DNA from 2 places in the Paenibacillus graminis genome. Region 2 is predicted to be linked to the other one. Evidence: predicted binding sites of a transcription regulator. Region 2 holds the regulator's gene; the other holds the start of a gene.
What was found. Region 2 encodes LexA, which represses DNA repair genes until DNA is damaged. Its sites were predicted from a motif close to CGAACATATGTTCG; they were not measured.
Positions count from the first base shown of each region.

Region 1: the regulator LexA is predicted to act here: its motif matches at 2,817-2,830, upstream of PGRAT_RS01230 (putative DNA modification/repair radical SAM protein).

Region 1 covers NZ_CP009287.1:254,366-270,865, reverse strand. Annotated here, with positions in the region: gene PGRAT_RS01245 (saccharopine dehydrogenase family protein) at 56-1,174, opposite strand; gene PGRAT_RS01240 (helix-turn-helix transcriptional regulator) at 1,345-2,424, shown strand; gene PGRAT_RS01235 (hypothetical protein) at 2,485-2,673, opposite strand; gene PGRAT_RS01230 (putative DNA modification/repair radical SAM protein) at 2,863-4,182, shown strand; gene PGRAT_RS01225 (TIGR03915 family putative DNA repair protein) at 4,182-5,231, shown strand; gene PGRAT_RS01220 (aldo/keto reductase) at 5,296-6,138, opposite strand; gene PGRAT_RS01215 (phosphoketolase family protein) at 6,614-8,998, opposite strand; gene PGRAT_RS01210 (hypothetical protein) at 9,349-10,194, shown strand; gene PGRAT_RS01205 (GntR family transcriptional regulator) at 10,266-10,988, opposite strand; gene PGRAT_RS01200 (ABC transporter substrate-binding protein) at 11,235-12,578, shown strand; gene PGRAT_RS01195 (sensor histidine kinase) at 12,904-14,679, shown strand; gene PGRAT_RS01190 (response regulator transcription factor) at 14,710-15,537, shown strand; gene PGRAT_RS01185 (carbohydrate ABC transporter permease) at 15,763-16,500, shown strand, end outside.
Region 2 covers NZ_CP009287.1:3,956,367-3,972,866, reverse strand. Annotated here, with positions in the region: gene PGRAT_RS16660 (hypothetical protein) at 1-47, opposite strand, end outside; gene PGRAT_RS16655 (hypothetical protein) at 374-604, shown strand; gene PGRAT_RS16650 (hypothetical protein) at 761-982, shown strand; gene PGRAT_RS16645 (hypothetical protein) at 1,089-1,631, shown strand; gene PGRAT_RS16640 (hypothetical protein) at 1,728-2,105, opposite strand; gene PGRAT_RS16635 (L,D-transpeptidase) at 2,260-2,598, opposite strand; gene lexA (transcriptional repressor LexA) at 2,831-3,457, opposite strand; gene PGRAT_RS16625 (LysM peptidoglycan-binding domain-containing protein) at 3,698-4,102, shown strand; gene PGRAT_RS32445 (DUF896 domain-containing protein) at 4,206-4,379, shown strand; gene PGRAT_RS16620 (hypothetical protein) at 4,464-4,991, shown strand; gene PGRAT_RS16615 (HAD family hydrolase) at 5,030-5,815, shown strand; gene PGRAT_RS16610 (FixH family protein) at 6,020-6,442, shown strand; gene metH (methionine synthase) at 6,628-10,005, shown strand; gene rnz (ribonuclease Z) at 10,205-11,155, shown strand; gene PGRAT_RS16595 (HAD-IIA family hydrolase) at 11,463-12,251, shown strand; gene PGRAT_RS16590 (Fpg/Nei family DNA glycosylase) at 12,307-13,122, shown strand; gene PGRAT_RS16585 (deoxyribonuclease IV) at 13,112-13,975, shown strand; gene PGRAT_RS34660 (hypothetical protein) at 13,972-14,106, shown strand; gene PGRAT_RS16580 (thioredoxin family protein) at 14,106-14,429, shown strand; gene PGRAT_RS16575 (ABC transporter ATP-binding protein) at 14,430-15,212, shown strand; gene PGRAT_RS16570 (SAM-dependent methyltransferase) at 15,209-16,276, shown strand; gene PGRAT_RS16565 (serine/threonine protein kinase) at 16,404-16,500, shown strand, end outside.

The sequences.
Region 1 (16,500 bases), 3.5 Mb from region 2:
AGGTATTGTACTCTATCGCTCTGTAAGTATCTGATCTTCCCCTCTGCCACGTTATCTATACAGAAACCCTTGACCAGCAATACAGACCTGTAATCTCTTCCACCCCCTCACTCTCTTTACCCGGCAAGTAGAGCGAAATACGGTCTTCGCCCATCCGGACCCGGAGCAGCTGCTCCAAATGATAAATTCCCGGTGTGCCGCTGCCATTACTGTACACAGCCCCGGCTGCAATGGCAGCCACTTGAGCCGTGACCGCCGATTCCCGGAAGCCCTGTATTACATACTCAGCGGTTGCTTTTGCCCCATTCTTCAGACCTGTTGCCTCCACCTTGATGGCATAACGTTCTGTACCGCAGCGGATTTTGCCAAAAGAACGCACAGCCGCCGCACGCAAACGTCCGCGCCTGAGCCAGCGGAGCAGCCCAAGCTTCTGGAGCAATGCTATCCCGCCGGTAGCCGCCCGGGAGTCAAAGCATAGGCGGGTAGACACCGAAGGGATGCCTAATGTCTGCGGCAGAATCAGCTGGTCGGAGAAGGGGAAACGGTAGGCCCGGCGTATTCCAAGGCCTGCACCCCAATCTGTTCTTTTGGCACCGGTAAAGCTGTCTACATTGGCCATCTTGCCATCCTGCAAGATTTCAAACCGCGCAGAGAGGTTGTCAACGGTCCATTCTATGGCTGCCTGTCCGTGGCTGTCGCCCAGCCCGAGCATTATGGCAATATCCAGCTGCTGAACCTCATCCATCATCAGCCTTGCCTCGCCCGCAAGCAAATTGGTCAGCCCCGGGGCCAGCCCTACACTGAGTACCGCAGTTGCTCCAACCTTATTGCCAGATTGGTTAAGGCGCGCCATTTGTCCGAAAAACGCAAGATTCGCCGTAATATCAATATAATGAATCCCCCCGGTCAGGCAAGTCTCTGCAAAAGAGCTGTCCTGCTGATCCAGACACATTATCACCATTTTAACGCCGCGCATTTTTTCTGCGGAAAAAGCTTCGGCGGCATCCATTTGTAACGGACTAACTCTGCCTCCGGTGCTCTTGCAGAACTGCTCCGCACGATCCAGACTTCTGCCTGCCGCATAGACGACGCCCGGAAACCTGTCACTCAGCAGCAAGCAGATTTGTGCCCCCACATGGCCATATCCGCCAATCACAACAATATCTGTTCTCATTCCGCGCTCCTCCTGCAGCAGCTATCCATGCGGCCCATACCGTCTTTCATAGCAAACCCTCCATTTTGATGATCGGTTACCATCAGATATAATAAGAACTATTCTCAATTATCAGGACCGGACATCAAATACACTATCCCACATTTATGGGATTTAGGGAGGGCGGCATCATGAAAGAAGCAGCTATTCGGATTACCAGACTTCTTCAGGAACTGGATGGGGACCGGGAACTGTCATCTCTGATGTACAGGGAGATCATGTTAACAAGGCTAAGAACGGTGCTGCCTTTTGATGCGGCCTGCTGTACGTCCGTCGATCCTGTTACCCTGCTCACCACAGGTGCCATGACTGAACAGGGCATTGAAGCCATTCACGGCAATCTCCTGGATAATGAGTATCTGGATGACGACTACAACAAATTCACCGACCTGGCACAGGCTCCGGTTGCTGCAGGGTCCTTATGGGAGGCAACCGCCGGACAGCCGATGCGGAGCCGCCGTTACCGTGAGGTGCTGCATCAGGCAGGTTTTGGGGATGAACTGAGGGCGGTTCTTAAGGTAGGGAACGCTTGCTGGGGGTTTTTGACCCTGTTCCGCCAAAGGGGTGGCGGCTATTTTCAGCCTGAGGAGATAACACTAATAAGCGATGCCGGCCCCTTAATAGCCAGCCAGCTAAAAGCAAAGGCTCTCAGCCGGATGCGCGGCTCTGGCCTTGAGCAGCCACTGGAGGAAGGCATCCTAGTGCTTAATGAGCAGTTGGTTCCAGTAAGCCTTAATTCCGGAGGGAAATATTGGCTGGACAAGCTGCGGCTTACAGAGCGTCAGGCACCGCAGTCCTTACCCGGCCCCATTCGTTCGGTCAGCTTAAGAGCGTTGGCTGAAGGGAAGACTCCAGACCGCAGTTTTCCGGGAGCAAAGCTCTGTGTTCCAGTGGAGACCGGGCAATTCCTGACGCTTACAGCCAGCAAGCTTGAAGGACCTTCCGGCCTTGTTCAGCTTGCAGTTTCTTTTACGGCAACAAAGGCATCAGAGCTGCTCCCCCTGATCACCGAAGCATATGGCTTGACGGAACGCGAGAAAGAAATCGTAGACCAACTGTCGAAGGGGAAATCCACCAAGGAGCTTGCCCAATACCTCCATATCTCTGCATATACAGTACAGGATCATCTGAAATCCATTTTCACCAAAGCTGGCGTCAGCAGCCGCAGAGAGCTTATTTGGCTGTTATACTCACAATATCATTCCAATTAGCCCATGGGTGAAATGAAAACTCCAAAAAACCTGGTCATGCAGACTGCCGGACGTATTCGGTTATTTCCTCCGATGCTTCATCATCCGGTTATACATCACCAGCGCGGCAATAATCATCCCGATCATCGCAACACTGCTTGCCGAATCCGGTGACATTCCAAACATGAGGCACACGCTATTCACCAATGTTCTCGTAAGCAGCGCAACCATAATCAGCATCAATGGACGCCAAATATTATACCCTCTCATCCCCTCAACACTCCCGTTCTATTATTTATGACAACTAATAATGTTTATGCTCCTAGCTATTAGTTGCTATTATAGCATAAGAAGGAATGCGCATACATTTTCGCAAAAAAGCCCGGCATCACTCACTCCATCTACCTTTGACAAGAACACATGTTCGGTATATAATTCCCAATATGAGGGGGATTCTGTATGGATATGATGGAGAAACTAGAAATTTTAACGGCTTCGGCCAAATATGATGTCGCCTGCACCTCCAGCGGTTCAGATCGTAAGAACCAGGCCGGCGGCCTGGGCAATGCAGTCAGCATGGGGATTTGCCACAGCTTTGCAGCAGACGGACGCTGCATTTCGCTGCTTAAGGTACTGATGACCAACGGATGCATATACGACTGCGCTTACTGCGTGAACCGTAAATCCAACCAGACACGCCGGGCTGCACTCTCGCCAGAAGAGCTCGCGGATTTGACCATGCAGTTTTACCGCCGCAATTACATAGAAGGCCTGTTTCTCAGCTCCGGGATTATGCGGAGTCCCGATTATACAACCGAGCAAATGATTGCCGCTCTTGAACGGCTAAGGAACACCTACCACTTTCGGGGCTACATCCATGTGAAGGCGATACCCGGCGCAGACGATGTGCTGCTGTCCAGACTTGGCTTGCTGGCTGACCGCATGAGCGTCAATATCGAGCTGCCTTCGAGAGAAAGCCTCGGCCGGCTGGCTCCCGACAAGAGCAAGAACTCTATTCTGAAGCCCATGTCCCTGATTAAGGAAAAGATTAACGAGAACCGATCGGATCTCGTCAAATATAACCACGCCCCCCGCTTCGCTCCAGCCGGTCAGAGCACCCAGATGATTATAGGGGCCACGCCTGACACGGACTACCGTATTCTGACCCTCACCGAAGGGCTGTACCGGAAGTACGGCTTGAAACGTGTGTTTTTCTCTGCCTATACACCTGTGGTGGAGCATTCCCTCCTACCTGCTCTAGACACCAAACCGCCGCTGCTGCGGGAGCACCGCCTCTATCAGGCCGATTGGCTGCTGCGCTTCTACGGCTTTCAGGCGGGTGAATTACTGGATGAAGCAGCACCCAACTTCAATCCCCTGCTGGACCCTAAATGCAGCTGGGCGGTGAACCACCGGGAGCAATTCCCGGTTGAAATCAACCGTGCTGCATATGAACAGCTGCTGCGGGTACCCGGAATCGGTGTGAGGAGTGCACAGCGGATTGTGAAGGCCCGCCGGGCCGGAGCTCTGGACTTCGCTGCCCTGAAGAAGCTTGGCGTGGTACTCAAACGCGCACAATTCTTCATTACCTGCAAAGGCAAAATGCTTGAGGGCCTAAAAGTAAGTGAACACACCCTGCTGCGTTCACTTATGTCCGGGCAGGAGCTTGCCGCGCTAGAGCCGCCGCAGTACGAGCAGCTCACCCTCTTCAACGACTCCGATCTCGCAGCGCTGCCGGCGGCTGGGATAGCGGCGCATAAGAGAGGAGACTGGCCTTGATGTTTACAACGTCTTCGTTGGCCTATACCTACGACGGCAGCTTTGAAGGCCTTCTGTGCTGTGTATTCGAGAGCTATGAGTGGAAGGAAACCCCGCTCGCCATTCACTCGGACGGAGAAGAACAAGGCCTGCTGCTGGAATCGAAATGGATTGCTACCGACCGCAGCAGAGCGGACCGGGTGCTGAAATCGCTCCCGCTGCGCATCTGTCCTGAGGCAGAGGAACTGGTGCGCCTGGGATTCTGGTCATGCACGCCGGACAAGGAGCTGCTGCTGCTGAATTTTCTATACCTCGGCTTCACCCATGGCCGCAAGGTAATGAACATGCTTGCTGACGATACGGTTAATACCCTGCATAAGGCGGTTCAGCAGCTCCAGCGGGAGGCACATCTGTACCTGGGGTTTGTGCGCTTTTCTGTGTATGGACCGGTTATGGCGGCGGTCATTGAACCCAAGGGATTCGTACTGCCCGTCATTCAGGATCATTTCTGCGACCGGTTCTACGGCGAGAGCTTCATGATCTACGACAAAACCCACCGCATGGCCCTTATCCACCAGCCCGGACGGCAGGCCATTATTCCGCTCGAGGAATGGATACCGCCGGAGCCGGATGCGGCTGAGGAAGAATACCGCCGCCTGTGGAAGGGATTCTATAACGCCATCGGTATCCGCGAGCGCAAGAACGACCGGCTGCGGTCCTCGCTGATGCCCAAGCGGTATTGGAAGCACCTAACGGAGATGAAAGGCAGCACAACAGCAATAAAGGACAGCAAGCCCACAGGCAGCTGCACGAGGCTGGAAGAGAGTCCGTTCCGGCTGGAAGATGGTGAAGGTTCAAGCCAAAACGATTTAATCAGAACAGCAAATCATCATCCTGGAGGAGATTCAAATACAACGATAAAGGATAAATTGAGTTCTAAAAGAGTTATGGAACAGTCAGGATTAATTGTTGAAGGACTTGCGAGGAATGAAGTTTTGAAATGGGGCAAATACGAAGATGTTTGTCACTTAGGAATCATTCTTTCCGAATGGTCGAATAGTAAGTCATAAAAAAAGAGGGGCAGAAGCCCCTCTTTGCTATTTTTCAATACATCTCAACTATTAATCGATCCTATCACATCTCCTCATACACAGCCGGGTCCTGATCCCACAACCGGCCGTCCTCCCTACTGAGTCCAGAGATTACCTGCATCTCCGCTTCCGACAGCCCGAAATCGAAGATATCCAGATTCTCCTTCTGGTGCTCTATAGTACTTGCCCGGGGGATTGGGATCGCGCCAAGCTGAATATGCCAACGCAGTATCACCTGGGTAGGCGTTTTGCCATGAGCTGCCGCAATGCTTCCAATCGCTTCATTCTTCAGCATATCATGGCCACGGCCCAGCGGGCTCCACGACTCGGTGACAATGCCGTGTTCAGCATCTTTGGCACGCTGATGCTCCTGACTGAACCAAGGATGCAGCTCCACCTGATTGATGCTTGGGGCGATACCCGTCTCCTTAATTAAACGTTCGTTGTGCTCCGGCAGGAAATTGCAGACTCCGATGGAACGGATATAGCCACGCTTTTTCGCCTCGATCATCGCTTGCCAGGCTTCCACATACTTATCCACCTTGGGATTGGGCCAATGGATCAGATAAAGATCGTAGTAATCCAGACCGCCTCTATATAATGATTCCTCAATCGTTTCAAGCGCTTCCCGGTAAGCGTGATGACGCCCCGGCAGCTTCGAGCAGATCAGCAGTTCTTCCCTTGGCACCGGGCTCTGACGGACCGCTTGTCCCACAGCTCCTTCATTCTCATAGTTGAACGCCGAATCAATCAGACGATAGCCGGCATCAATCGCGCCTGTCAGCACCTTTACCCCCTCTGCCCCCTTAATCCAGGCAGTTCCGAAGCCAATCGCCGGGACCTTCAAGCCATCGTTCAATACCTTTTCCGAAATACCTTTATTCATTCTGAGAACCTCCTTCACCCGTTTCACATTAAAATAGCACTTCTTCACACAGTAAGCAAAAGCCCCAGGTCGCAGGAGTAAACTCCACCCGGCATATACCCTCCGTAATCGGAAGAACAAAACGGCTACACCGTTCCTGACTGGAAAGATTTCAGTTTAGCGTTGCCTGGAGAATCTTTTTTGAATTCTTCGACAATTCCAAGTGGAAAAAGGTTAACTAATTTGCCGGAGTATCCTGTTCTCCGTAGGTTAAGTGGAAAAAGGCACACTAATTCAGCTCATTTTGCTCCTGACGGAGCCATATGGCCCAATTAAGTTTCCTTTTTCCACCTAATTCCCAAAAATTATAGATTTGTGGGAGAAATAAGTTCCTTTTTTCCAACTAGCACTGCTCACCTGCTAAAAAATAAAAAAGGATGCCCCGGCAGCCATTTTCATGACGTTCAGGACACCCCTATAATTGATTTTTATACCTTTAGTTCAAAGCCTTCCACACCCAGTTCTCTACCTCCGGCAGGTCGATGCCTTCTTCACGGATGTATTGGTTGTGCTTCTTCACCATAGCATCCATTTCGTCCGCGATAGCTTGATATTTACCGGCATCAGGCAAGCTCAGTACAGCCTCCTTCGCCAGGTCGAAGCGGTCCATCTGATTCAGTACACGCATATCGAATGGTGTGGTAATATCGCCGTTCTCACGGTACCCGTGCACATGCAGGTTATGGTTGTGGCGGTCGAAGAACAGATCCTTGATCAGCCCTTCATAGCCATGGAATGCGAAAATGACCGGTTTATCCTTTGTGAAAAATTGATCAAACTCAGCGTCAGATAAACCGCGCGGGTCCAGCTTCTGGCTTCTCAGCTTCAACAGATCAACCACGTTGATGTAGCGGATTTTCAGGCCGGGCAGCTTTTCATGCAGGATGGAAATCGCAGCCAAGCTCTCCATGGTAGGCTCAGTACCGGACGAAGCAATAACCACATCAGGCTCTCCACCCTTGTCGGTGCTTGCCCAGTCAATGATTTTCAGTCCTTTGTCCACCAGCTCTTGTGCTTCGTCAGCCGAGAACCATTGCGGACGGGGATGTTTGGACGACACAATCAGGTTGATCTTCTGACGGTCATTCAGAACCGTGTCGAAGACAGCCAGCAGGGTATTGGCATCCGCCGGCAAATATTCACGGATAAATTCCGGTTTCTTGTCTGCCAAGTGGCCGAGCAAGCCCGGGTCCTGGTGAGTGTAACCATTATGGTCCTGCTGGAACACTGTCGATGTTGCGATGACATTCAGGGACGGAATATCCGCACGCCAGCTTTGGTCTGTCGCTTTGCGCAGCCATTTGAAGTGCTGGGTAATCATCGAGTCCACTACACGCAGGAACGCTTCATAGCTTGCGAAGAAGCCGTGGCGGCCTGTTAATACGTAACCTTCCAGGAAGCCCTCTGCCTGATGCTCGGATAACTGCGAATCGATAACCCGTCCATAAGGTGCGAGGAATTCATCGTGCGGTTCCTTGATTTCATCCATCCATTGGCGTTTGGTTACTTCAAACACAGGACCCAGGCGGTTCGACATCGTTTCATCCGGTCCAAAAATTCTGAAGTTGCGGTTCTCTTCGTTGAGCGTTACAACCTCTTTCAGGTATTTGCCCAGTACCGCCATATCTTGGGCAATGACTTGCCCGGGAACGGAGTTATCGAGCGTATAGTTGCGGAAATTTGGCTTGTGCAGGTCTTTAATCAGGTTGCCGGCGTTAGTCACAGGGTTCATTCCCATACGTCTGTCGCCAGTAGGCAGGATTTCGGCAAGCTCTGCATTCAAACGGCCATTCTCATCGAATAATTCTTCAGGTCTGTAGCTGTTCAGCCAATCGAGCAGCGCAGGTGCATGCTTCATGTTCTTTTGATCCACTGGAATAGGAACCTGGTGGGCACGGAAAGAACCTTCGTTCGGCACTTTATCCCATTCTTTTGGACCGGTCCAGCCTTTAGGTGTACGGAAGACAAGCATTGGCCATAATGGACGGGCAGTGTCATTGTTTTCACGCGCATTCTTCTGGATTGCTGCAATTCTCTCGATGATGGTATCCAGAACCTTCGCCATTTCCGGGTGCATCAGATCAGGATTTTCACCTTCCACAAAGAACGGTTCCCAGCCCATGCCTGTGAAATATGCGGTTAACTCCTCTTTTGACATCCGGGACAGAATCGTCGGGTTGCTGATCTTGAAGCCGTTCAAATGCAGAATCGGCAGCACTGCGCCATCTGTAACCGGATTGATGAACCGGTTGGAGAGCCAGGAAGCTGCCAGCGGCCCGGTTTCAGCTTCCCCGTCACCCACTACCACTGCAGAGATCAGATCCGGGTTATCCAGAATCGCACCTACGCTGTGGGATAGGGAGTAGCCGAGTTCTCCGCCTTCATGAATCGACCCTGGAGTTTCCGGAGCCGCATGTGATGCCACACCGCCAGGGAAGGAGAATTGCTTGAACAATTTTTTGAGGCCAGGGATATCCTGCGTGATTTCCGGGTAGATTTCGGTGTAGCTTCCATCCAGATAGGAGTTGGATACCATAACCTGGCCGCCATGGCCCGGACCTTCAACATAGAACATATCCAGATCATATTTGCAAATCACGCGGTTCAGATGGGCATAAATAAAGTTCTGGCCGGGAATGGTTCCCCAGTGTCCAATAGGCTTAACCTTGACATCTGCATCCTTCAAAGGTTCTCTTAACAACGGGTTATCCTTCAAATACAGCTGTCCTACCGATATGTAGTTAGTTGCACGCCAGTAAGCGTCGAGTTTGGCTAAGTACGTTTTTGATGAATAATCCACAGGCAGAGTTGACAATCCCATTTCAATCCACTCCTAATCCATTTTTCTTTATCCTGAACCTAATTACTTTCACAAGTACATCATACCTCTGCGTTTATAAAATTCAATCATTTTAACAATTGATACGGTCCAATTTTGTGAAATTTTGAACATAGTATGAAAATCAGAGCAATACTTTGTAAAATAGATTTTATTTTATGCAAAATGTAATTATATTCAATTCAATATTTAGAAAAAAAGGCCTTAAGTTCACTAGATGATCTGGACAACCTCATTCCAAATACGGTATTATTCTGGTGGAATTTATCCGCAAATATGGAAAGAAAACAACCCGCTTTTACACTGCGATCAAGAAGGAGAACAAAATAACAGTGAGAACATCATTTATGCCCTCCCGCTTCCGCAATCCGGTAATACTTACAATCATAGGACTCCTCACTATCGCTGCAATCGGCATGATTATTTGGATTGGACTCGGCTTATTCTTTGCCAAAAGCGGACATTTTTATCAAAAGGGTATCATCCGGGCCTTAAATTCAACGTATCAATCTAAATTTGTAATCGTGTCTAAAGAGGGACTGAATAATGATGGGTATCAGGTGTTAAAAGCGTCACCGGCGAATGACCGCAGCCTGGTATTTACGGTAAGCCGGGCCAACGGCCACGTTGATGGCGGCCTTCCGCTTTGGAGACAGCTCAGCGACAATTATGAGGAAACCGCACAAATAAAGTATTACCCTCTCCTGGTAAAAAAACATTTTGGAATCGGCTTACAGGATATTCCTGTTTCGGTTTATCGGGGGACGGATTCATCCCGTGAGATATCCGATGAAAATTTCATCGTGGTGACCCGGGGGAATCTGGACGACATCGCCTCCAGAGCCAAAGCATTCTTCAGTGAAGCGGAAAGCCATCGTCTAAAAAAACTGTTTTTCCGCTTCGAGGATGACATGAGCTTTTCCTCCGAAGATGCAGGCACAGAGCCTCAGCGGTTCGAAATGCCGGGCTTTGAGTTCAAAGTAGGAGAGCACTGGAAAAAAGGGTTCCGGGCTTTGAGTGAAATGGAATTCAAACAGAAGATGGTAAGCCAGATTGGAGGGGGGATTGCCAAACGGGTATCCTACGCTTTTGATGCGGAATATCCGGGTACGGGCGGGGGCTTCTCTATCAAGTTTAAGGAGAATGACCTGAACAACTTTGAAGCCAAAAAACAGTGAATCCGCGCTAAATCGAAGCTATAGTTAACGAGCCGACCTAAAAAGGACCGGGAAATTTCCCGGTCCTTTCGTTATTGAACTGATACAAACGTGTTGAACTTCAAATATTTATAGTGGAACCGCATATGCGAAAATTCGAAGGGCGTGCCATTGTCCAGGAAGAATATTCCCTCCATAATCCCCACAGGTTCATTTGCCTGCAGATGGAGCAGCTCCTGATCATGGGTCCCGGACGGTTCGGCAAAAATAGATAAAAAGGATTTGGTCACCGCCAGATTCCGCGACTCCTCCAAATAATGAAAGATCGAACCTTCGATAATCGTCTGGTCCAGATTTTGGACAATTTTGATGGGAATGTAGCCTGTTTCAATCATAAACGGCTCGTCATCGAACAGGCGCAGGCGGATAATTTTGTATACAAAATCATGGGGCTGCAGGAACAAATCCCGCTGCAGCTCTTCCGTAGGCCGAATGACTTCGAAATCCAGCACTTTAACCTTAGGCTTTTTGCCGTGCATCTGAAAGTTGTCCGTAACCCCCAGATTGGAGCCCTCGTAGTTAAAGATCGATTCATTTTTTATGTATAACGGGTTGATAAAGGTGCCTGAACCCCGTTTTTTAAAAATAATTCCCGAATTCTCCATCTTCATCAGCGCACGTTTGACCGAACTGCGGCTCACCTGGTATGTGTCGCTAAGGCTGCGCTCATCCGGCAACCTCATATCGGCAAACTGTCCCGCAAAGATCTTCATTTTGAGGTCATCAATAATTTGCTTGTAGACAAATTGGCTCATGGGGTACTCCTTTTTCAAATCTATACAGAACTTAACGATCAAGATTAAATATATCATAATTAGGACAGGGTTCATACCGGACCGCTAAAATAGAACGTTTTCATACAAAGGCGGCTCGTATAAGCCTCTTTATTGTAAAGTTATGTTCCATATACTCTGTTATTTTGTTACTTCTGGCGGTTTTCTTGATCTGCTATTCTTGATTTGTAAGCGATCTTACAAAGTTCATAAGGGAGGTTGTCGCTTTTGAAAAAGAAATCATGGCTTGCGGGGATCACATCACTCGTTCTTCTCACAGGGCTGCTGGCAGGATGTTCCGGCAACGGTAACGGAAATAGCAACTCATCTGCTTCCAATAATGAAAGCGCTGGCAAAAATGCTTCCGGATCATCCAAGGGTACGGTTACGCTGAAAATGTGGGGCGGCGTACCGCCGGAATCAGGTCCGCAAGAGGTGATCGACAATTGGAATAAGGCGCATCCCGAGATTCAGGTGGAATACGTCCGCTTCGTCAATGATGATGACGGAAATCTCAAGCTCGACACGGCCATGATTACCGGGCAGGATGTAGATTTATACGTGAACTATACGGTCTCCCATGCGGCCAAACGGGTAGAATCCAATCTGGCGCTCGACCTCAGCAAATTCACGGATTACAATATTGATGAAAAAATGGGCAGTGACGCGGAAGGCTGGAAGATAGACGGTAAATATTACGGTGTTCCCACGACAAAAAGCGCGTTCTTCATTGCTCTGAACAAAGATGCCCTTGACGCTGCGGGCCTGCCGGTCCCGAAGGACTGGACCTGGGATGAGCTGCGTGAATACGCGAAAAAGCTGAAGGTAGGCGACAAATACGGATTCATTCAGAATATGGAACCGTTCGTGGACCCTATTGATTCTGTGCTGTCGCAGGAGGGCTACACCAAAGCCGACGGCACTTCAAATCTGAATCATCCGCTCGTCCGGGAATGGTTGGAAACGCTGAATGGAATGATGCAGGAGGATAAGACCACCCCGCCGCTGGGAGAACAATTGACTTCCAAAATGCCCGTTGAACAGGTATTCCTGAGCGGTGAAGTGCCTATGCTTAACATCGGGGCCTGGCTGCTGCGCAGCTCGAACAATTTCACAGATTTCCCGCGCGATTTCAAGATTGCCTTTGCCCAGGTTCCCCGGCTTGCAGACAGTGCAGACCAATATGTGACCCGCGGAGGGCTGGGAGATTACATCTCCATTAACGCCAATTCCAAAAAACAAGAGGCAGCCTGGGAATTCCTGAAATGGTACTCTGACGGGGGGATGGCCCCAATGGCTGCAGGGGGAAGACTCCCGGCCTCTAAGGATGCGAACCAGGACGATGCCCTGAACAGCCTCCTCGGTGATAAACGCGATACCTATGACCTGGATTCACTCATGTATGTCATGTTCGACGACAAGACGCCAACTTATGTGCGCAGTCTGCCGCAGGAAGTCATGGATCTGCGTTCCCAAGAGTATGAGAAATACTTCCTTGGTTCACAGTCGCTGGATCAGACCCTTGATGCCATGGCGGCCCGGCATGATAGTTATTTGAAGCAAAACAAATAAAAGAGTCATCCCCGGGCTGCTGATGCAGCGCCACTTAGCTCTCACTATAGTTGATTTTCCGGAAAAATAAGTTCCCTTTTTTCAACTAGCGCTTGCCCGACTGCTTCTTCGCAAGCGCTAGTGAAAAGGGATTTTTAGTCCGACTGATTCCCTCTCCGCTATTTTTGATGTACAATGCCACCCGAATAGAACAAATCTTTGCATTATTCCGCCTCAAAACCCCCTTCCTGAAACAAAACCATACAATTTTAAATATTGCGCTTGCAGCTTTTTTAATATGCTATAATTTAAGCAACACCCACAACGTATTGGAGGTCGCATCCGTGTGTCAAAACTAATGCGTTTACTGGTTCCCCAAAAGCTGAAATACCGCTTGTTCGCAGCCTTTGTTTTTTTGATCCTGCTGCCCTTCTGTGCCCTGAATTTATACAACTATCAGCGCATTGAAAGCCTGGTTCAGAAAAAAATCAGCCAGCAGAGCCACTATCAGCTGGAGCAGATGTACCGGACACTGGAGGATCAGATCAGCATCGCTTTCAAAACCTTAATCTTCCTCAAGCAGGATGAGACGGTAAGATCCGTATTGACCCATCCCGAGCAGCAAAGCGGGCTTGAAAACAAAAGGCGGATCGAGAACATTTTCAAAAATCTGAATAACAGCTTCTTTCTCTATAATCCTTCGGTTTATTTTATGATTCTCGATTTATATGAAAGCGCATACACTTCTTACCCGCCAAGAGATTCTCTGATTTACAAGGATTTGCGCAGCAATCCCGGGTTTGACCGGAAACTTATGAATCCCAGCTCGTACCATTGGGTTCCCAATGACAACAACTATGTGCTGAGGGATGTGTCGACCAGTGCCTACCTGCTGTCCTTGTACGCTTATCTGGAGAATACGCAGAACAAGCCTTACGGCATGGCCCGGATCAGTATTGACTATTCCTATTGGCTGCAGTCCATTCACAAGCAATCCGATCTTCAGCAGCAGTACTTTTTAATCACGCATACGGGAGAAGATATCTCCCAGTCGGTTCCCAAGAGCATATTGCCGGAGCAGGTCAAGGCCAGGATCGCGGAGCATCCGCAGCAGCAATATTTTATCGACCAAGATTCTAACTCTCTGATTAATTATATCTATGTGGAATCCCTGGACTGGTATATCGTCAACCGCATCCCCCAGTCCGTGTTGTTTGTGGAGATTGAGGAGCTGAAGCGGCAGTACTTTATCACTTTTTTTGCGCTGATGGGTATTTTTCTGATGATGACCTTCGTCATTGCCACAACAATTACCCGCCCGCTGTCCCACCTGCAGAACAAGATGAAGGCTGCTGTGCAGAAGAGTCTGAAAATCCGGCTGCCGGAGCACAAATTCAGAGGTGAAATTCTGGATCTGACCCGGACCTTCAATACTATGCTCGATGACACCAACCTGCTGATTCAGAAGCTGAAGACGGAAGAGCGGCAGAAGGAAGCCGTCCATTTTCAAATGCTGCTGGCCCAGACCAATCCTCACTTTTTGCTGAATACGCTGAATACCATCAAATGGATCGCCATCCGGGAGCAGAATGAGGACATCACCAATATGACCCTTTCCCTCGGCAAGCTGCTGGAGGCCAGTCTGAACACCGATAAGGATCTGATCTATCTAAAAGATGAAATCGAGCTGGTCCAGGCCTATGTCCATATTCAGCAGGTCCGGTACCGCCATAAATTTGAAGTCACCTGTGAGTATGATGAAGACATTCTGTACGCGCTGGTCCCCAAGCTCAGCCTGCAGCCGCTTGTAGAAAACGCCATTATTCACGGGATCGGACCGCTGCCGGGCAACGGCTTAATTGAAATTAAAGTATACCGGGAGGGGTCCGGCAAGCTTATCGTGGAGATTAAGGATAACGGAGTGGGCATCGAGCAATCCAAGCTCAAACGTACGGAACGCAGGCGTCCGGGCATCGGACTCAGCAATATTGAGGAGCGGCTGCGGCTCCTGTTCCGGGGGGAAGGCTCTATGGACATCCTCTCCTCTGACCAAGGCGTTACGGTCCGGTTCACCCTACCTTTTCTGTTATCCACACCTTACGGCACGGAACATCCGGCTTAATACATCCTATACACCGGGAGGTAATCATTCATGTGGAAAGTATTGCTGGTTGAAGATGAAGTTTTTGTACGGGAGTCTGTGCGGGAGATCATCGCCTGGGAAGAACTCGGTTTCACGGTTTGCGGAGAGGCAGGAAACGGCGCAGAAGCCCTCGATATGATCCGGCGGGATGTACCCGACCTGGTAATTACGGATATCATTATGCCTGAAATGGATGGCGTTGAGCTGCTTAGAAGAACCCGGGAAGAAGGCTATGGCTCCCGTTTTGTAATGCTCACTTGCATGAGCGATTTTGAATATGTCCGGCAGGCGATGGAATACGGGGCTTCGAATTACATTTTGAAGCTGTCCATGAGTGTGAATTCGCTGCGGGAAACGCTGCGCAAAATCAGCAATGAGCTGCTGAAGGACGGTGATAAGCGCGGCAGTAGTCCTGCCCCGGTACAGGAGAAAACCGGAACCGATGAGCGGAGCACCAAAGGGCTGCAGCCGCTTCTCCATGAAGAAGTCACTTCCCATCCGGAGATTCAGAAAATTCTGCAGTATATCCATGTCCATTACCCGGAGGATATTACCGTGAAATCGATGTCCCAATATGTCATGATGGGTGAAAATTATGTCAGCACCTTGTTCAAAAAGAAAACCGGGCAAACGCTAATCCATTACCTGCACCGGGTGCGCGTGAATCAGGCGATTCAGTATCTGTGCCATTCCGACCTGCCCGTATATGAGATTGGCAACCGGGTGGGCTTCGTAAACGATAATTATTTTATCAAAATATTCAAGCGCCTGACCGCACAAACGCCAAGCCAGTACAGGCAGAATCAAAAAAGCAAACCCGAACCCATGACCATCTGAGCCTTGACTTCACCCGGCTGTACAGACAGCGGCTTTCCATACAGGAAGGCCGCTGTTTTGGTGTGCACATAGAAAATAGAACAAAACTACGAATGGGCCGTGCAGCCGCCTGGCGCAAATGTATACTTCTGTAGCATGAAGTCGGAGGTTTTGTTCCTTAACCGCTTTCATTCCGCTTGTTATGCTTGACAGGAAGAAGCAAATGAAGAAGAGGAGTGAACTGATGTGAAAACATCTTGGATGAAACGGCAGCAGCATCTGGGCTATTTGTTTATCGGGCCCAATATGATTGGCGTGATTCTATTTTTTATTATACCTGCCATCTATTCTTTTTATCTGATGTTCACAGACTACAAGTTTATGAGTCCCGACACAAATTTTGTAGGCCTGGACAACATTCAAAGAATGCTGGGCGATGAAGTATTCTATATTGCCATCAAGAACACCCTGATGTTCCTGTTGTCCGTACCTGTATCCATTGGACTCGCCTTCATTGTGGCAGTAGTTCTCAACCGTTCTGTATATTTGAAAAAACTGCTGCGGGCGCTGTATTTCATGCCCTACATTACCAGCGGGGTCGCCGTTGCCTTTGTCTGGATGCTCCTGTTCCAGCCGAATAACGGCCCTATCAACGGCATCCTGCGGGCCATCGGCATTGCCCACCCTCCCGGATGGCTGTCTACCATGGAATCTTCCATGTATGCCATTGATATCATCTGGGTCTGGTTCATGCTCGGCTACAATATGATCATCTATCTGGCTGCGCTGCAGGAGGTATCCGGCGAACTGCTGGAAGCGGCCAAAATCGACGGGGCCCGCACCTGGCAGACCGTCCGCAGCATCCTGTGGCCCCTGGTCAGTCCCACGACCTTCCTGCTGCTGATTACCGGACTTATTATGTCGATTAAGCAGTTCGGGATTATTCAGGCGATCACGCAGGGCGGACCGGGGAACAGCACCACC
Region 2 (16,500 bases):
CTAAAGCTGACGGTACGGTCCTTTTTCTGAATTCTAACTTCCTCCAAAGTGCTTCCTCCTTATCATTCAGTCTGTTCTAAACTAAATTAGTCTTACCAAATCCCGCACGGAAAGGCAAGCCAAGTCATAAAAATGACACTTGCAAAAAAAATTTGTTTCTCATGCCAGAATTTAAATAATTAACAGAATGCACTTTTTTTATGGAAAATAAACAGCCTGACTCGTTTACATATTGTTCGGTGCCGCTGTATACTACCTATGTATGGAAATTCTTCTGTCTGAAATGGAAGTCTGTTAATTTGTTATACATATATTCCAAAAAATCAGGGAATTGCCTGTGTGGGTATCAACCAGCCGATAAGGAGGTGCCTTTGTGAAGTCAACGTATAAAGTTCTGACGAGCGATGCCGATTTGTTCGCTGCGGCGCTTTCTCAAGTGAAGGTATATGTCGTTCAGTTAATTGAAGGCAAGCCGCATGTAATTGCAGACTATGCCGGACCTGTGCAGAGATGGACCCCGGATGATGTGCTTGTAGCCGGAATGTGTTACAGCCGGGATGGATTTGAGTTCAGAGTCCGTGTTCCGAAAAAACAGGAAGAATAGATGGCCCAGCCCTGTTCCGGATGAGCTTTTTTCCGTCCTTTACTATGAGCTGCTGAGAAGCGGCTCTTTTGTTTTCTTGAATTTTACTGCCTGATCGCACATACCAATGCAGCATCAATTGCATCTCTTATACTATCAAACGTAAAAGAGGTGTAAATGATGACAGAACGCGAGCGTGCAAGAATCCGCAGAGCGCTGAATTTGCTGCGTGCGCAAAGAGCTATTTTGCTGGAGAGACTGGAAGAAATCAATGAAAATTTACGGCGGGTACCCAATCCCAGCCGGGCCAGACGCGAACTGCTGGCTGCGAGAGCTTCCATACGTGAAGCATTGCGTTTAAATGCTGCAGCAATCCGGTTACTCCGCAGCATTCTGTAGTTAGCTTGGGGCTTAGCAGCAGAAGTCTTGGGATTCAGGGCATCCTTCGGGGTGCCTTTTCAATGATAAGAGGTATCTTAATCTACATAACTGGAAGGTGACGGGAATGGAAGAGAGTTTGCGGTTGCGGCTGGGGCTGCCAAAGCAGCAGGAAACTGGAGATATTGCAGTAACGCCAGCACGAAATGCGGATACGGAAGGGATAACCGTCCTGAATGTATCCAGGGAAGATGTAGAAAAGGGGCGGCTGGAGAATTATCTGCGGGAGTTCAAAAAGTACGAAAAGAAAAGGCTGCGCGGAAAGGTAACCCTGATCTTTAACGGGTATGAGCTAGACCGGAGAGAAATTTATCAGATCCGTGAGATCACGAACTGGGTAGATCGTCTGCTGAAGAATATCCCTTATCTGTTCTACTTTTTAAGCCGGGAAAATTACAGTATGCGGATTGCATTCTTCTGCTTATCGGAAGTGGTGGGGCGCTCTGGAGTGGAAGTGTCCATTACCAGAGAACAGGGCCGGCGGCTGATTGAAAAAGTGGTTAAAAGCGCAGTGGTCCATGCCAGAAAGCTGAAGGAACCCGGAGAGGTTCAGCTCGCACTGGCAGAAGGTATACTGGATGAACTCGGATATGAGCAGACGCGGCAATAAAGCTAAGTGCCTCCGTGATTTTATTCTGCGGGCCATGGTGATGTATACCAGGAGGCACAAGCTGTTTATTGCTTCAATATGTAGAGATGTACAGCTTTACAGAAAGTTAAAGGCGGTAATTTGATCCGCATAGACAATAAGCTGCTTATATTCAATTTCAGTCCCATAACTGGCAAAAGGACGTACAATCACGTTGTCCAGGACAACAAAATTATAGTTGAATGATTTTTCAGGATGCTCAGCACCCAAGTAGGAGATGTATTCGTCTACGATAACATCGTCCATTAGTGATTTGAAATTAAATACATCCTCTTTACTGCTGGTATTCGTAGCTACATTGCCCTCGATGCTGCCGAACGCAGTAAGCAGATTGACTTTGCGTTCTCCATGATTATTGTTCAGCAAAAGGTTAGAGAGCTTACCCAGTGCTTCGACTTTAAAATCGACGTGGGTTCTGACTTTGGATTGATTCAAACCAGGCACTTCCTTTCAAGATTTAATTTTCCAATGTACAAGTTTCGACATATTACTGCACTTTTCCTGTTAGTGCGCAAAATAAATGTTATAACATGAAGGACACCCTGCGAGGACGCTGCTGCACGTCTGGCATAGGTGTCCTTTTCTCTGGTTATTGCCGAATGGTTACCCGGGTTCCAACGGGGACGGTGGCTGCGAGCCACAATACATCCTCATTGTACATCCGAATACAGCCGTGGGAGACCATTTTGCCGATAGAGGAAGGGTCATTGGTTCCGTGAATCCCATAATGGGGTTTGGACAGGCCCATCCAAAAGGCCCCGAACGGGCCTCCGGGGTTACGCTGTTTGTTGATAATGGTATATTCTCCAACCGGAGAGACCGTTAACATTTTGCCAATCCCTACAGGGAACCCTCTAATAACAGTGTTATTGTCCAGCAGATACAGCATCCGCTGTGACAGATCGATAATGATTCGATAGTTGGGCATGTGATCAGCACTCCTTTATGATCAGGATATGAGTGGAGAGGAAGGAGAGTTCTGAAATAATATGCACCAGCGAGTCGGGTAGAACAAATGTTCTTATCGGGTGAAAAGGGCATATGGAAAGACTGGATGGCGAACAAAATAGGTTACGCGGGAAGGTCGGACTGGAGAAAAGGAAAAAGACTGTCCCGCTATTCCAGCGGAGCAGTCTTAATGGAGGGGAGTAAATGCAATGCTAATGAATATCGCGGAATAGACCAATAACTCTGCCCAGAATCGTGACACGATTCAGACGTAGAGGCTCATAAGCCGGATTCTCCGGCTGCAGGCGGATGTGGTCACGCTCTTTGTAGAAGGTCTTAACGGTTGCTTCATCTTCTTCAGTCATGGCCACCACGATATCGCCGTTATCCGCAGTCTGCTGCTGGCGGACGATGACGTAGTCACCGTTCATAATGCCTGCGTCCACCATACTATCACCAAGGACGGACAGCATGAACACTTTGTTATCTCCTACATAATGAGTAGGCAACGGAAAGTAATCCTCAATATTCTCTGTTGCTGTGATTGGCACCCCGGCAGTAACCTTTCCAACGACAGGAATGCGTGTTACCGTCTGAACGAACTGATGAACATTCTCGGAATCCTCTTGACCCAGCAATTCTATTGCACGCGGTTTCGTTGGATCGCGGCGGATAAGCCCTTTCTTCTCCAGCCGGTCCAGATGGCCATGTACCGTGGAGCTGGAAGCCAGTCCTACAGCTTCGCCGATTTCCCGGACAGAAGGCGGATAACCCTTGCTGCGGACTTCGTTACGAATAAATTCCAGGATCGCCAGCTGACGACTCGAAATCTTTGACATCGGAATCAACCCCATATATTATGTTTGGGAAAATTATAACATAGAACTGCCGTTCGTACAAACATAAGTTCTAAAACGCTGGCTAAAATAGCAGGGATTTTGTGAAATAAGCTGTCTTATTCCGGTAAAAAGGAGCATTCAAAAGAAGGGAACAATTGTTCGAAAAAACTATTGATCAAAACACATGTTCGTGTTATATTAATTTCGAAAGTAAGAACAAGTGTTTGGAGGTCGATTAATATGTTAAAGTACAGCACATACCGTAGTATTTACGATGAGGTTCATGAGGACCATACAGCTTCAATGGACAGACTAAATATTAAGAATCTGCTCTTATCTTTTATATCACCCTATCGAACATTAATCCGGAAAGACAATATTGTAAAGCTGGCTATGATTTTTCTGCTGGTGATCTCAGGGTTTACGGTAGTGGGTAATGTGTTTGCAGGATCCGTCTCTTCGGCCAAGCAGGAAAAGAGGGTCGTTGTTGAACGCGGGGATACTCTATGGAGCATTGCACTGAAGAACAAACCGGCTGATATGAAAACGGCTGTATATATAGAAGGAATCAAACGGACAAGCGGTCTAGAGAACAGTAATATTCAAGCCGGAGATGTGCTGACTTTGCCTGTATATTCATACTGAATCAGTACCCATAGATTGATGCTAAGAGCTTTCAGGGAGCAGACCTTGACAAGCTCTTTTTCTCATGGCAAAGTTAGAATGAATTTATAGGGAGGGGAACACATTGAATATTGATGAATTGGTCGCCCGCATCAACGAATTGGCGCGCAAACAGAAGAGTGACGGCCTGAGTGAAGAGGAGCTTGCGGAAAGAGCCAAGCTTCGCGAGATCTACCTGGGCAATATCCGCAGCAACTTCCGTGCTCAGCTCAACAACATTGAGATTGTGGATAAATAAGAGCATGAACAAGGCAACAAGGCAGGAGTTAGTAATGCTCTGTTCCTTTTCATAGATATTTTAGGATGACTAGGGGGAACTGACATGGCCCGTTCTTGGGAAAGAATGGTTCAACGCAACACACAGCAAATTAACAAGCAACGCAAGAAGCAAGGGAAAGAGTCTATCTATGCTTCAACCTCTTCTGCCGCTGCCAAAAGCAGCGATGTTTTTAAAGGCCGCAATATCGTATTTCCGGCAGTACTGATGCTGCTTGGCATTATGTTCTGGGTAGTTGGCTCCATTGATGAAGCTAGGGGCAGCGGTATTCTTGCCAATTGGCTGGGAGTTGTGCTGTATTTTCTGCTTGCGGCACTGCTGTTTTTCCGCCGACCGTATTTAAAGGTAGAACGTGCCAGACTGTCCACCATTAAATATAACCGTGAGCGTCTGCTGCCGGCAGCGGATATTGAGAAGATCACCGTTACACGCGGCACTGTCTCTATTAAGTATAAAGGCAAGCGCACACAGTGGGTGTTCTCCAGACTGATCAACCGTTATGACATTAAGGCTATGACTGAACGTCTGGAGCAGTTTGCCAAGCAGAATCATGTTGAAATAGTGAACGAATAGAAAAGATATAGTCCAGCATAGGGAGAGGGAGAACTATAATGCCGATTTCCGCCGTACTCTTTGACCTTGATGACACATTGCTCTGGGATGAACGGAGCGTAGAAGAAGCGTTCCGCTATGCCAGTGAAGCAGCAGGAGACTCCGTCGATCCCAAGGAGCTGGAAGCAGCGGTCCGCAGGGAAGCAAGGAACTTGTATGAATCGTATGAGACATTTCCGTTCACCAAGCTGATTGGAATCAACCCGTTTGAAGCGCTGTGGGGAAATTTCACGGCCGGTGAACAGCTTGAATTCCGCCAAATGGAGCAGCTGGCTCCTGTCTACCGCAAGGAATCCTGGCGCCGCGGACTGGCTGCGCTGGGTGTGGAGGATGAAGCTCTTGCCGAAACACTGGCGGCCAAGTTTGCCGCAGAACGCCGCAGCCGTCCATATATATATGAAGAAACACTGCAAGTACTGGATGAGCTGAAGGGAAAAGTCAAGCTGCTGCTCCTGACGAACGGTTGTCCTGCGCTGCAGCAGGAGAAGCTTGACGGAGTGCCGGAACTGGTTCCTTACTTTGACCATGTTGTGATTTCGGGGAGCTTTGGCAAAGGCAAACCGGACAAGGGAATCTTCACACATGCCATGAATCTGCTGGACATTACGCCCGGGGAAGGAATTATGGTGGGTGACAAACTGACAACCGATATCCTTGGCGGACTAAGAGCAGGCTTGACTACAGTATGGATTAACCGCACCGGCAAAGCATCCGACCCGGAGATTACGCCGGATTATCAGATTGGACATCTCAGCGAGCTTCTGCCGCTTGTGAAAACTTTATAGCACCTCTTCCGAGAAGCCGTTATCCTGATTTAGGATGCGGCTATTTTTATCGCAAAAAGCATGTATATGAACATTATCACAGTATAGTGGTGAAAAATGAGTTTCTTTACTGATAATTCGATTATTATGTGTATAATAGTAAAGAATGCTTCACAAGATGTCAGCATTATCATGAAATCTACCATTAACCTGGGAGGACTCTAAATGTTGAACTCAAGGAAACTGAATGTGTTGTTATCGTTAATCATAGCGGCAACTGTTTCTGGCTGTTCTGGTGGCAAAGGGGATAACAATCATATGCATGCTGAGTCAAATATGTCCATGGAGCCTATAAAAGTAGAACTGTCCTGGAGCCCGCTGCAGGTTGCTGCAGGCCAGAAGGTGGTCTTTGAGGCGTTGGTTACACAAGACGGCCAACCGGTAGATGATGCGAAAGAAGTCCTTTTTGAAGTCGTCAACAAGAATGATAAGGGCCAGAAACTTGAGTTCGCCGGGGAGTCATCAGGGGATGGTATATATAAAGCTGAAGGAACCATGGAAGCCGATGGAGAGTTCACTGTAACTTCCCACGTAACAGCACGGACTCAGCATTCCATGCCCAGCAAAAAGCTAGTGGTTCAGCCCTAACAGGATAAAAACCAAGACGGGGACTGCCGTCCACAATTACAGATAAAGCAGAGGGGAAAGGAAGGCTTTTCGAAATCCTTTTATTCTGCTAAACTTACTCTAATGTTTTACTGGGGGGATAGAAAGTGGCTAAATTCACACTCGCTGAAAGCTTACAGCAGCGCATACTGATTCTTGACGGGGCAATGGGAACGATGATTCAACAGGTGCCGCTTACCGGTGCCGATTTTGGCGGGGAGGAGCTTGACGGCTGCAATGAAATGCTGGTCCTTACCCGGCCTGAAGTAATACAGGGTATCCACGAGAAATATCTCGAAGCCGGTGCGGATTTAATTGAGACGAACACTTTCGGTGCTACCTCAGTTGTCCTGGCCGAATATGATATTCCGCAGCGGGCGCGCGAGATTAATCTCGAAGCAGCCAGACTTGCAAGGAATGCTGTAGATAAATATGACACACCTGACCGGCCCCGCTATGTGGTTGGAGCTATGGGTCCGACAACGAAGACCCTTTCGGTAACCGGAGGAGTTACCTTCCAGGAGCTTGTGCAGAGCTATGAGGAGCAGGCAGTGGCGCTGATCGACGGCAAAGTAGACGCGTTGCTGCTCGAAACATCCCAGGATACCCTGAATGTAAAGGCGGGAAGCATCGGTATCCGCAATGCTTTTGAACAGTCGGGGATTACTCTTCCGGTCATGATATCGGGGACGATTGAGCCTATGGGGACTACACTTGCCGGCCAGAACATTGAAGCCTTTTACATTTCGCTGGAGCACCTGAAGCCGATCTCCATCGGCCTCAATTGCGCGACCGGGCCGGAGTTTATGCGCGATCATATCCGTTCACTTTCGGCCATCTCCTCCGCAGCGGTGAGCTGCTATCCGAATGCGGGACTGCCCGATGAGAATGGCAATTATCATGAGTCGCCGGATTCGCTTGCCCGCAAGCTTGCGGGATTTGCGGAGAAAGGCTGGCTGAATATTGCCGGAGGCTGCTGCGGGACAACGCCGGATCATATCCGCGCAATGGCTGAGGTATTGGCGGAATATCCACCCCGGGGACTCGACGGGCAGCATCCGCCGGCGCTTTCAGGGATAGAGCCTGTGTATATTGAGAGCGACAACCGCCCGTACATGGTGGGTGAACGCACGAATGTGCTCGGTTCGCGGAAGTTCAAACGGCTGATTGTGGAAGGCAAATATGAGGAAGCTTCCGAAATCGCCCGTGCCCAGGTAAAGAGCGGTGCACAGGTGATTGACGTCTGTGTGCAGGACCCTGACCGTGATGAGAGCGAGGATATCAAGAAGTTTTTGGAGCTGGTGGTTAAGAAGGTAAAAGTACCGCTAATGATAGATACTACCGACCCCAAGGTGATCGATCTGGCGCTGCAGTACTGCCAGGGTAAAGCGATCATTAACTCCATTAACCTTGAAGATGGTGAAGAAAAGTTCGAACTGGTCACACCGTTGATCCATAAATATGGCGCAGCTATAGTTGTAGGCACCATTGACGAATCGGGACAAGCGATAAAGGCAGCAGACAAGCTGGAAGTGGCCAAACGTTCTTATGAGCTGCTGGTGAATAAATACGGTCTGGCGCCGGAGGACCTGATTTTTGATACGCTGGTATTCCCTGTTGGTACGGGGGATGAGCAGTATATCGGCTCCGCCAAGGAGACGATCGACGGTATCCGGCTGATTAAGGAAGCTCTTCCTGAAGTGCATACGATTCTGGGTATCAGCAACGTTTCTTTTGGTCTGCCTGAAGCGGGTCGCGAGGTTCTTAACTCGGTGTTCCTCTATGAATGCACCAAAGCCGGACTGGATTATGCCATTGTGAATACGGAAAAGGTGGAACGCTATGCGTCCATTCCAGAAGAAGAGCGATATCTGGCCGAGCAGCTGATCTATAATACGAATGATGATACGCTAGCTGCCTTTGTTGCCGCTTTTCGCGGTAAGAAGGTGGAGAAGAAAGAGAAAATTTCCAATCTCTCTCTTGAAGAGCGTCTGGCTTCCTATGTGGTGGAGGGAACGAAGGAAGGCTTGATCCCTGATCTCAATGAGGCTCTAACCCAATCAGGACCGCTCGAGATTATTAACGGGCCGCTGATGGCGGGAATGTCCGAAGTCGGAAGGCTGTTCAACAACAATGAGCTGATTGTTGCGGAAGTGCTGCAAAGCGCTGAAGTGATGAAAGCGTCTGTCAGCCATCTGGAGCAGTTCATGCAGAAAGATGAGACCTCTGTAAAGGGCAAGATCATGCTGGCCACCGTTAAGGGTGATGTGCATGACATCGGCAAAAATCTGGTGGAGATCATTCTCTCCAATAATGGTTACGAAATTATTAATCTGGGTATAAAAGTACCACCGGAGAATATCATCGAAGCGTTCCGGCGGGAAAAAGCTGATGCCATCGGGCTGTCAGGCCTGCTGGTAAAGTCGGCACAGCAAATGGTGCTGACTGCCCAGGATCTGCGCACAGCAGGTATCGATGTGCCAATCATGGTCGGCGGTGCGGCATTGACCCGCAAGTTCACCAAGACGCGTATCCGTCCGGAGTATGACGGACTGGTGCTCTATGCCAAAGATGCCATGGACGGTCTGGATATCGCCAACCGGCTGATGAATCCGGAGGAACGGGTTAAGATCGAAGAAGAGGTTCGTCTCGAAGCGGAAGCCGCTGTAGCTGTCGCTCCGCAGCAGGAGCTTCCAGTGTTGACCAGGGCAGTCCGTTCCAAGATTTCGCCGGATGCGCCAGTGTTTACACCCCCCGATCTGGAACGGCATGTTCTGCGTAATTATCCGCTGGGGCATATTATTCCCTATGTGAATATGCAAATGCTGCTGGGCCATCATCTTGGACTGAAGGGCTCAGTGGAAGCCCAGCTTGCCGCTGGTGACCCGCGCACAGTCGAACTGAAGGAGACCGTGGATGGTATTCTCCATCATGCCATGCTGGAGGGTACGATGACTCCACATGCCATGTATCAATTTTTCCCGGCGCAGTCCAGTGGGAATGATATTCTAATCTATGACCCCCGGGATACAGCCACTGTACTTCATACCTTCACGTTCCCGCGCCAGAATGTTGAGCCATATTTATGTCTGGCTGACTTCCTGAAATCCGTGGACAGCGGAACTATGGATTATGTCGGCTTCCTGGTGGTTACTGCCGGTCACGGTATCCGTGAAATGTCGGCTGAGCTGAGGGACAAAGGCGATTATCTCCGCTCCCATGCCCTGCAGGCGGTGGCGCTGGAGGTCGCAGAAGGCCTGGCCGAACGTGTCCATCATATGATGCGGGATACCTGGGGATTCCCGGACCCGGCGGATATGACGATGAAGCAAAGACACGGGGCGCGCTATCAGGGCATTCGTGTATCCTTTGGGTATCCGGCTTGCCCGGATCTGGAGGATCAGGGGCCGCTGTTCAAGCTGCTGTCGCCCGGGGATATTGGCGTCGAGCTTAGCGAAGGTTTCATGATGGAGCCAGAAGCTTCGGTATCGGCAATGGTGTTTGCGCATCCTGAAGCGCAATATTTTAATGTTGAGAAGCAGTAAGCTTCCCTCCGCATACACTCCTTCTGCAGGGACAACACCCTTCAGAGCGGAACCTCCCGTAACCGGGAGGTTTTTTGCTGGAGTTTATACGGGTCCGAAAGATGCTTTTTTGTCCTAAAAAGGGTAAAATTCTCTTCATGAGATTCTGATGAAGGGAAATGCAATGATTCCTGGGCAGAATGAAGAGAGGAGGAGCACTATGGAAATTTACTTTTTGGGTACCAATGCCGGGGTACCAACGCTGCAGCGGAATGTAACCTCGGTTGCACTCCGCCTGCTGGAAGAACGGCGAAGCTTCTGGATGTTCGATTGCGGAGAAGGTACACAGCACCAGGTTCTCCGTTCCCCGCTGCGGCTGGGGAAGCTGGAGAAGCTGTTTATAACTCATCTGCACGGTGACCACTTGTTCGGCTTGCCGGGTCTATTGTCCAGCCGCGGGTATCAGGGCGGCACAGGCCCGCTTACAGTGTATGGTCCGCCTGGTCTCAAAGCCTATCTGGACATCTCGTTATCAGTCAGCCAGTCCCGGATTCCTTACCCGCTTGAGGTTGTTGAACATAGCGGAGGACTTATCTTCGAGGATGACGGTTTTAAGGTCGAGGCCGGTCTGCTGGAGCACCGGATTGACAGCTATGGCTACCGGGTGACGGAGAAAGACAGTCCAGGCAATCTGAATAAGGAGCTGCTGCTGAGCTATGGCCTGAAGCCGGGGCCGCTTTATGGCCTTTTGAAAAAAGGGCAGGATGTAACGACCGAGGAAGGCGTTCTGATCCGCGCAGCGGAGGTGGTCAATGCTCCAAAGCGGGGACGGATAGTAACTGTGCTGGGAGATACCAGACCTTGCCAAGGGACCCTGCCGCTTGCATGGGATGCAGATCTGATTATCCATGAGGCAACCTTTGGCCATGATCTGGAGGGAATGGCTCATCAATATCATCACAGTACAGCCCGTCAGGCTGCTGAGCTGGCGCGTGATGCAGGCGGGCGTGAGCTGCTGCTGACACACTTCAGTTCACGTTATACCACACATGAAGAGCTGCTTCCGCTGCTGGCGGAGGCCCGGGAAATCTTTCCGCAGACATTGCTGGCGGAGGAATTCTGCACTTTTCCTGTGTACCGGAGAACGCCGGGAAATGTCCCGGGAAAGTGAATTATTTTCCGGGAAAGCGCAGGAAATGACAGGGCGATGCCAAAAAAAGACGGCCCGGGCAGGGGTTCGCTAGCTTTCGACGAAGTGTGTTAAATTTAAAGGAGTAGCTGGATGAAAAAGCAACGAAGCACTAGAGAAATTGGCGAATAATCAACGGTTTCTGCCCGGCCGGAATGAGCATGAAGCCAGCCTTAATTGATGTGCAGGACAGGGGCATCTTCTACTGGATAACTGTTGATTAAGAAAATTAATAGGATTAATAATCAATCTGGTTAAAAGAAAAATTACTGCAATGGGGGCGGTTGCAATGGATCATGTTGGGGGATTGTTGATCGATTTGGATGGAACTCTATTTCATGGAGGACGGATGATTCAGGGCGCAGATCTGCTAATCGCCGCACTGCGCAAGGCAGGAATTCCTTTTATGTTCGTAACGAACAATTCTTCGCGGACCCCTGCCAATGTAGCGGCGCACCTGTGCGCAATGGGCATCGGAGCAGAAGCTCAGGAGGTGTGCACTTCATCATTGGCTGCAGCCCGCTACATCTCCGGAGAATCGCCGGGATCAACAGTGGCGATACTTGGAGAAGAGGGATTGATTCAGGCATGCCGCGAAGCCGGACTTCGCCTGGTGAGCGAAGCGCCGGAATATGTTGTACAGGGCATTGACCGGTCTTTTACATACGATTCCCTGGCACAGGCTTCCCGCTGGGTGCGCGGGGGGGCGAAGTTTGTGCTGACAAATCCCGACCTGATGCTCCCCTCCGATGATGGCGTCATGCCCGGTGCAGGTTCACTGGGAGCCGCAATTGAAGCGGCAAGCGGGATTCCGCCAGTTGTCATCGGCAAACCTGAAGCGCATCTCATTACGTATGCCACGTCACTGATGGGAATTGATCCGGGTGAGGCGGTTGTGGTCGGGGACAACATGCGGACAGACATTTCCGCAGGAGCCCGTGCAGGCTGCCGGACCATTCTGGTGTTGACCGGGCTGACTACAAGGGATAATCTGGAAGACTATCGGCGTCTAACCGGCGTAGAGCCGGACGAAATTTGTGCTGATTTAGCTGAACTTATGTTGACACTCGGTGTATAATGTCAAAGGTGTGCTTTTTATTTATCTATGATACCTTCGAAGGGAAGATGCCAATATGCCGGAATTGCCGGAAATGGAGAATTACAGAAAGCTGCTCAGCCAGCATCTTATAAATGTTCCAATTACGGGCGTAACCGTAAACCGTGAGAAAACCATCAATATGGAGACCCAGGAATTCACCCAAGCGCTCCTTGGAGCACGGATTGTTTTTGTGGAGCGCCGTGCCAAGCATATCCTGTTCCATCTTCACGATGGCCGCAGGCTGCTGCTGCATCTGATGCTGGGCGGACTGCTGTTCTACGGTACGGAGGAGGAGCGGCCTGAACGCTCTACGCAGGTTGAGCTTGCTTTTGGAGACCACATCCTGTATTTCATGGGGCTGCGCCTGGGGTATCTGCATCTGCTGTCCGTCAAGGAAAGTGAGGCGGCAATGGGCAAGCTGGGACCGGAGCTGCTGGACCGCCGCATGACACCTGAACGCTTCGCGGGACTGCTGAAAGGGCGCCGGGGCGCGCTGAAGAGCCTGATGGTCAATCAGCAGGTTATGGCGGGGATCGGCAACTGCTATGCGGATGAAATTGCTTTTGAGGCCAGGCTCCTGCCGACGACGCTGGTGCAGAATCTGACGCCGGAAGCGGTAGCACGGCTGTATGACAGTGTCCGCAAGGTGCTGACGGAGGCCACCGAAATCGGAGGTTACATGGAAATGCCGTTCATGACCGGAGATACAGTTACCGGTTCCTATAATGATAAGTGTAAAGTGTACGACCGTGAAGGCGAACCTTGTCTGCGCGGCGGGGGAACGGTTGTCAAAATAGAGCTGTCCGGCCGCAAGGTGTTTTATTGCCCGGACTGCCAGCATGACCAATAGTCCCAACATTGGGGCACATGTCAGCATTCGCGGCGGTTACGGGCAGGCTGCCCGGTTCGCCTGGGAGAGCGGTGCGACATGTTTTCAATATTTCCCTAAGAATCCGCGCAGTTTGCGCGTGAAGCCGCTTGACAGGCGTGATGCCGCCAGCTGCGCTGCCTATTGCCGGGAAAAGGGGATGGTGTCGATTGCACATACTCCCTATCCCACCAATCTGGCTGCGGCCAGTGACGGGGCGACGCCGCGGACGGTAATGGTGGCATCGCTGCTCAACGACCTGGAGATCGCTGAGGCCTGCGGTTCGCTGGGCATTGTGGTTCATTTTGGACATTTCTCCGGGATTGAGCCATTACAAGGATACCAAAATATTATACAATGTATAAATAATACGCTGGAAAGCTGGGACGGGCAGGCCAAGCTCCTGATAGAAAACCAGGCCGGCAATCACGGCAAAGAAGGCATGACTCTGGAAGAGCTGGTCAAAATCCGTGAGCTCAGCCGTTATCCGGAGAAAATCGGGTTTTGCCTGGACACCTGCCATGCATTCGCCGCCGGGATCTGGAACCCGCAGCATACGGAGGAATTCCTGCAGCGCGGCGAAGCGCTTGGCTACTGGCAGCAGCTTGTGGCCGTTCATTTGAACGATTCTATGTATGCGTTCGGCTCGCGCAAGGACAGGCATGCCCAGATCGGCAAGGGTTGTATCGGTGATGAAGGCTTGCGGAATCTGCTGACTGCGGAACCATTTGGCCGGATGGCTATTGCCTTGGAAACGGGGAAGGGACCGGACGGGACACACCGGCAGGAAATTGCCGCAGTCTGCAAATGGTATGAAGCGGAGGTGCAGCTGTGATCAGCCTGTTTATGAACGTCAGCCGAAAGCGGCCCGAGGGCTTCTCATTGATCCGTTCGAAGATGGGATGTCTGCTGCTGCGTTTGGATGCTACCAGATTTCTGGAGATTGCCGCCTGGGGAGGCAGATGATGAAGGAGATGAATCAGCAGGAATTGCTGGAAGCGCTGGAGCGGAAGGGTGAGCCGCTGGTGGTCTTTTTCTATACCCCACTGTGCGGAACCTGTAAAGCGGCGCGGCGGATGCTGGAGGTCGCAGAGCATCTGCTGCCGGAGGAGCTGTTGATTGCCGCAGGCAATGTGAACATGCTGCCAGGTCTGGTGAATACCTGCCGGATCTCCAGTGTGCCTGCACTGCTGGTTGCCCCCGCAGATCGAAGCAAGGCTCCGCTTATTTATTATTCAATGAGCTCTGTGGAACGGGTGCTGGACTACATAAGGAGTGTGACCTCATAAATGATATCTTTACAACATCTGACCCTTCGCAGGGAACAAAGCCTGATTCTGGACGATGTGTCGCTGGAAATGAAGCAAGGCGAGAACTGGGTGATTCTGGGCCGCAATGGCTCAGGAAAAACTACAATTTTAGAAATGATGACCGGCTACTTGTTTCCGAGCAAGGGTTCCGTCGAGGTGCTTGGTTATAAATACGGCCAGTGTGATCTGCGCGAGGTGCGCAAGGAAATCGGCTATATCGGACCGTCATTGATGGAAAAGCTGTCGCTGACCGATCCCGTATGGGAGGTTGTCGCTACGGGTGCCTATGCTTTTCTCCGTTTCTATCAGGATATTCCGCGCGCCGTACACGATCAGGCGATCCGGCTGCTGGAGGACATGAATCTCGGTGAGCTGGCAAACCATCCGTTTGGAACCTTGTCCCAAGGGGAACGCAAAAAGGCGATGCTGGCACGCTGCCTGATGGCTGAGCCGAAGCTGCTGATCCTGGATGAGCCCTGCGCCGGGCTCGACTTGTATGAACGCGAAAAAATGCTGGCTGAGATTGACAAGCTGAAACAGCGTGACGTATCTGTTGTATATGTGACACATCATGTTGAAGAAATTGTGCCGTTGTTTACACATGTGGCCCTGATCCGGGACGGCAAGCTGGCCGGCTCCGGACCCAAGGAAGAAGTGCTGACGAAAGAAATGATCTTGGCCACCTATGATATTCCTGCTGATATTGAATGGGATAGCGGCCGTCCCTGGATTAAAATAAGACCTGGAGGCTCAATCCTTTGAATGATTTTACTGAAGAAACTCCACGGCAGACCCCTGCTCCGGAAGGAAAAGCGCATTCGCGGTATATTTGTACCGCCAACCACGGTTTTGCCCCATATGCACAAGAGGAGCTCCGCCGCCTGTTCGGTGCGGTGAAGAGCACGCTGCTGCTGCCGGGCGAGATTTTTCTGGCCACACTTGAAGCGGAGCCTGAAGAGGTGTCGCGGCTATTGGCCGGTCATCTGCCCATCTTCCTGCGGCATATACAGCCGGTGCAGTTTCAGGACCAGGGCGACCTGTCTGCGCTGGACCGGCTGGCTGTTTACCTGAGCCGGCGCAGCGAGCTTGAAGGCGAGAAGGTGTCGCTGCATGTCCGCAAAGGCAACAACTCTTTCTGGCCGGATAGTCCGGGTGAACTGCGCGAATGGCTGCAGGAGCGCCTGCAGGACCTGGGCGCTGAGTTCACCGTCCAGGACCCGGCCTGGGTGATTTCCGTCTATGCAGACGGCGGGGCGCTGTATGCGGGTGTATCCCGGCCGGAGGAAAACCTGTCAAGCTGGAATGGAGGCATGATCCGTTTCCGCAAAGAGGATGGACAGATATCTCGGGCGAAGTTCAAGCTGATGGAGGCGGAAAAGGAGTTCGCGATTCCGTTTCACAGCTTCCGGAATGCTGTGGATATCGGTGCATCGCCCGGCGGCTGGACCTCGTTTCTGCTGGAGCGGGGGCTTAAGGTGACAGCCGTTGACCCGGCGCTCATGCACGAGTCGCTCCGCAAGAATCCTTCGCTGAAGATCCTGCGCAAAAATGCCGGAGACGTGAAATTTTCGGACAATGAATTTGACCTGCTCGTCTGTGACATGAGCTGGAGCCCCAAGCTGATGGCCAAGCTGGTTACCGGCCTGCTGCACAGCCTCTCTCCCGGAGGAACGGCCATTGTCACCGTAAAGCTGATGCATAAGAAGCCGCTGGCGGTAATCAAGGAAATTATCGCTATGTTTGAGAGCGGGCGGATGCAAATCCAACGTGCCAAGCAGTTGTTCCATAACCGGGACGAAATTACACTTTATATGATTAAATATTAATAATATTCATCTTTACCGATGGGAAAGCATCCCGTTATCCGCGCAGCCGGTTGTATGCCGCTGCTTGCATGGCTAACGGGGGCTTTCCCTTTTTTTTGTGCCGGATCAAAAGACTGGAGGAGTAAAAATGGAATTTGCAACGAAGCTCAAAGCTGGACTGATACTAGGGGACAGGTACAGAATTGCCCGTAAAATCGGAATAGGGGGAATGAGCCATGTTTTTC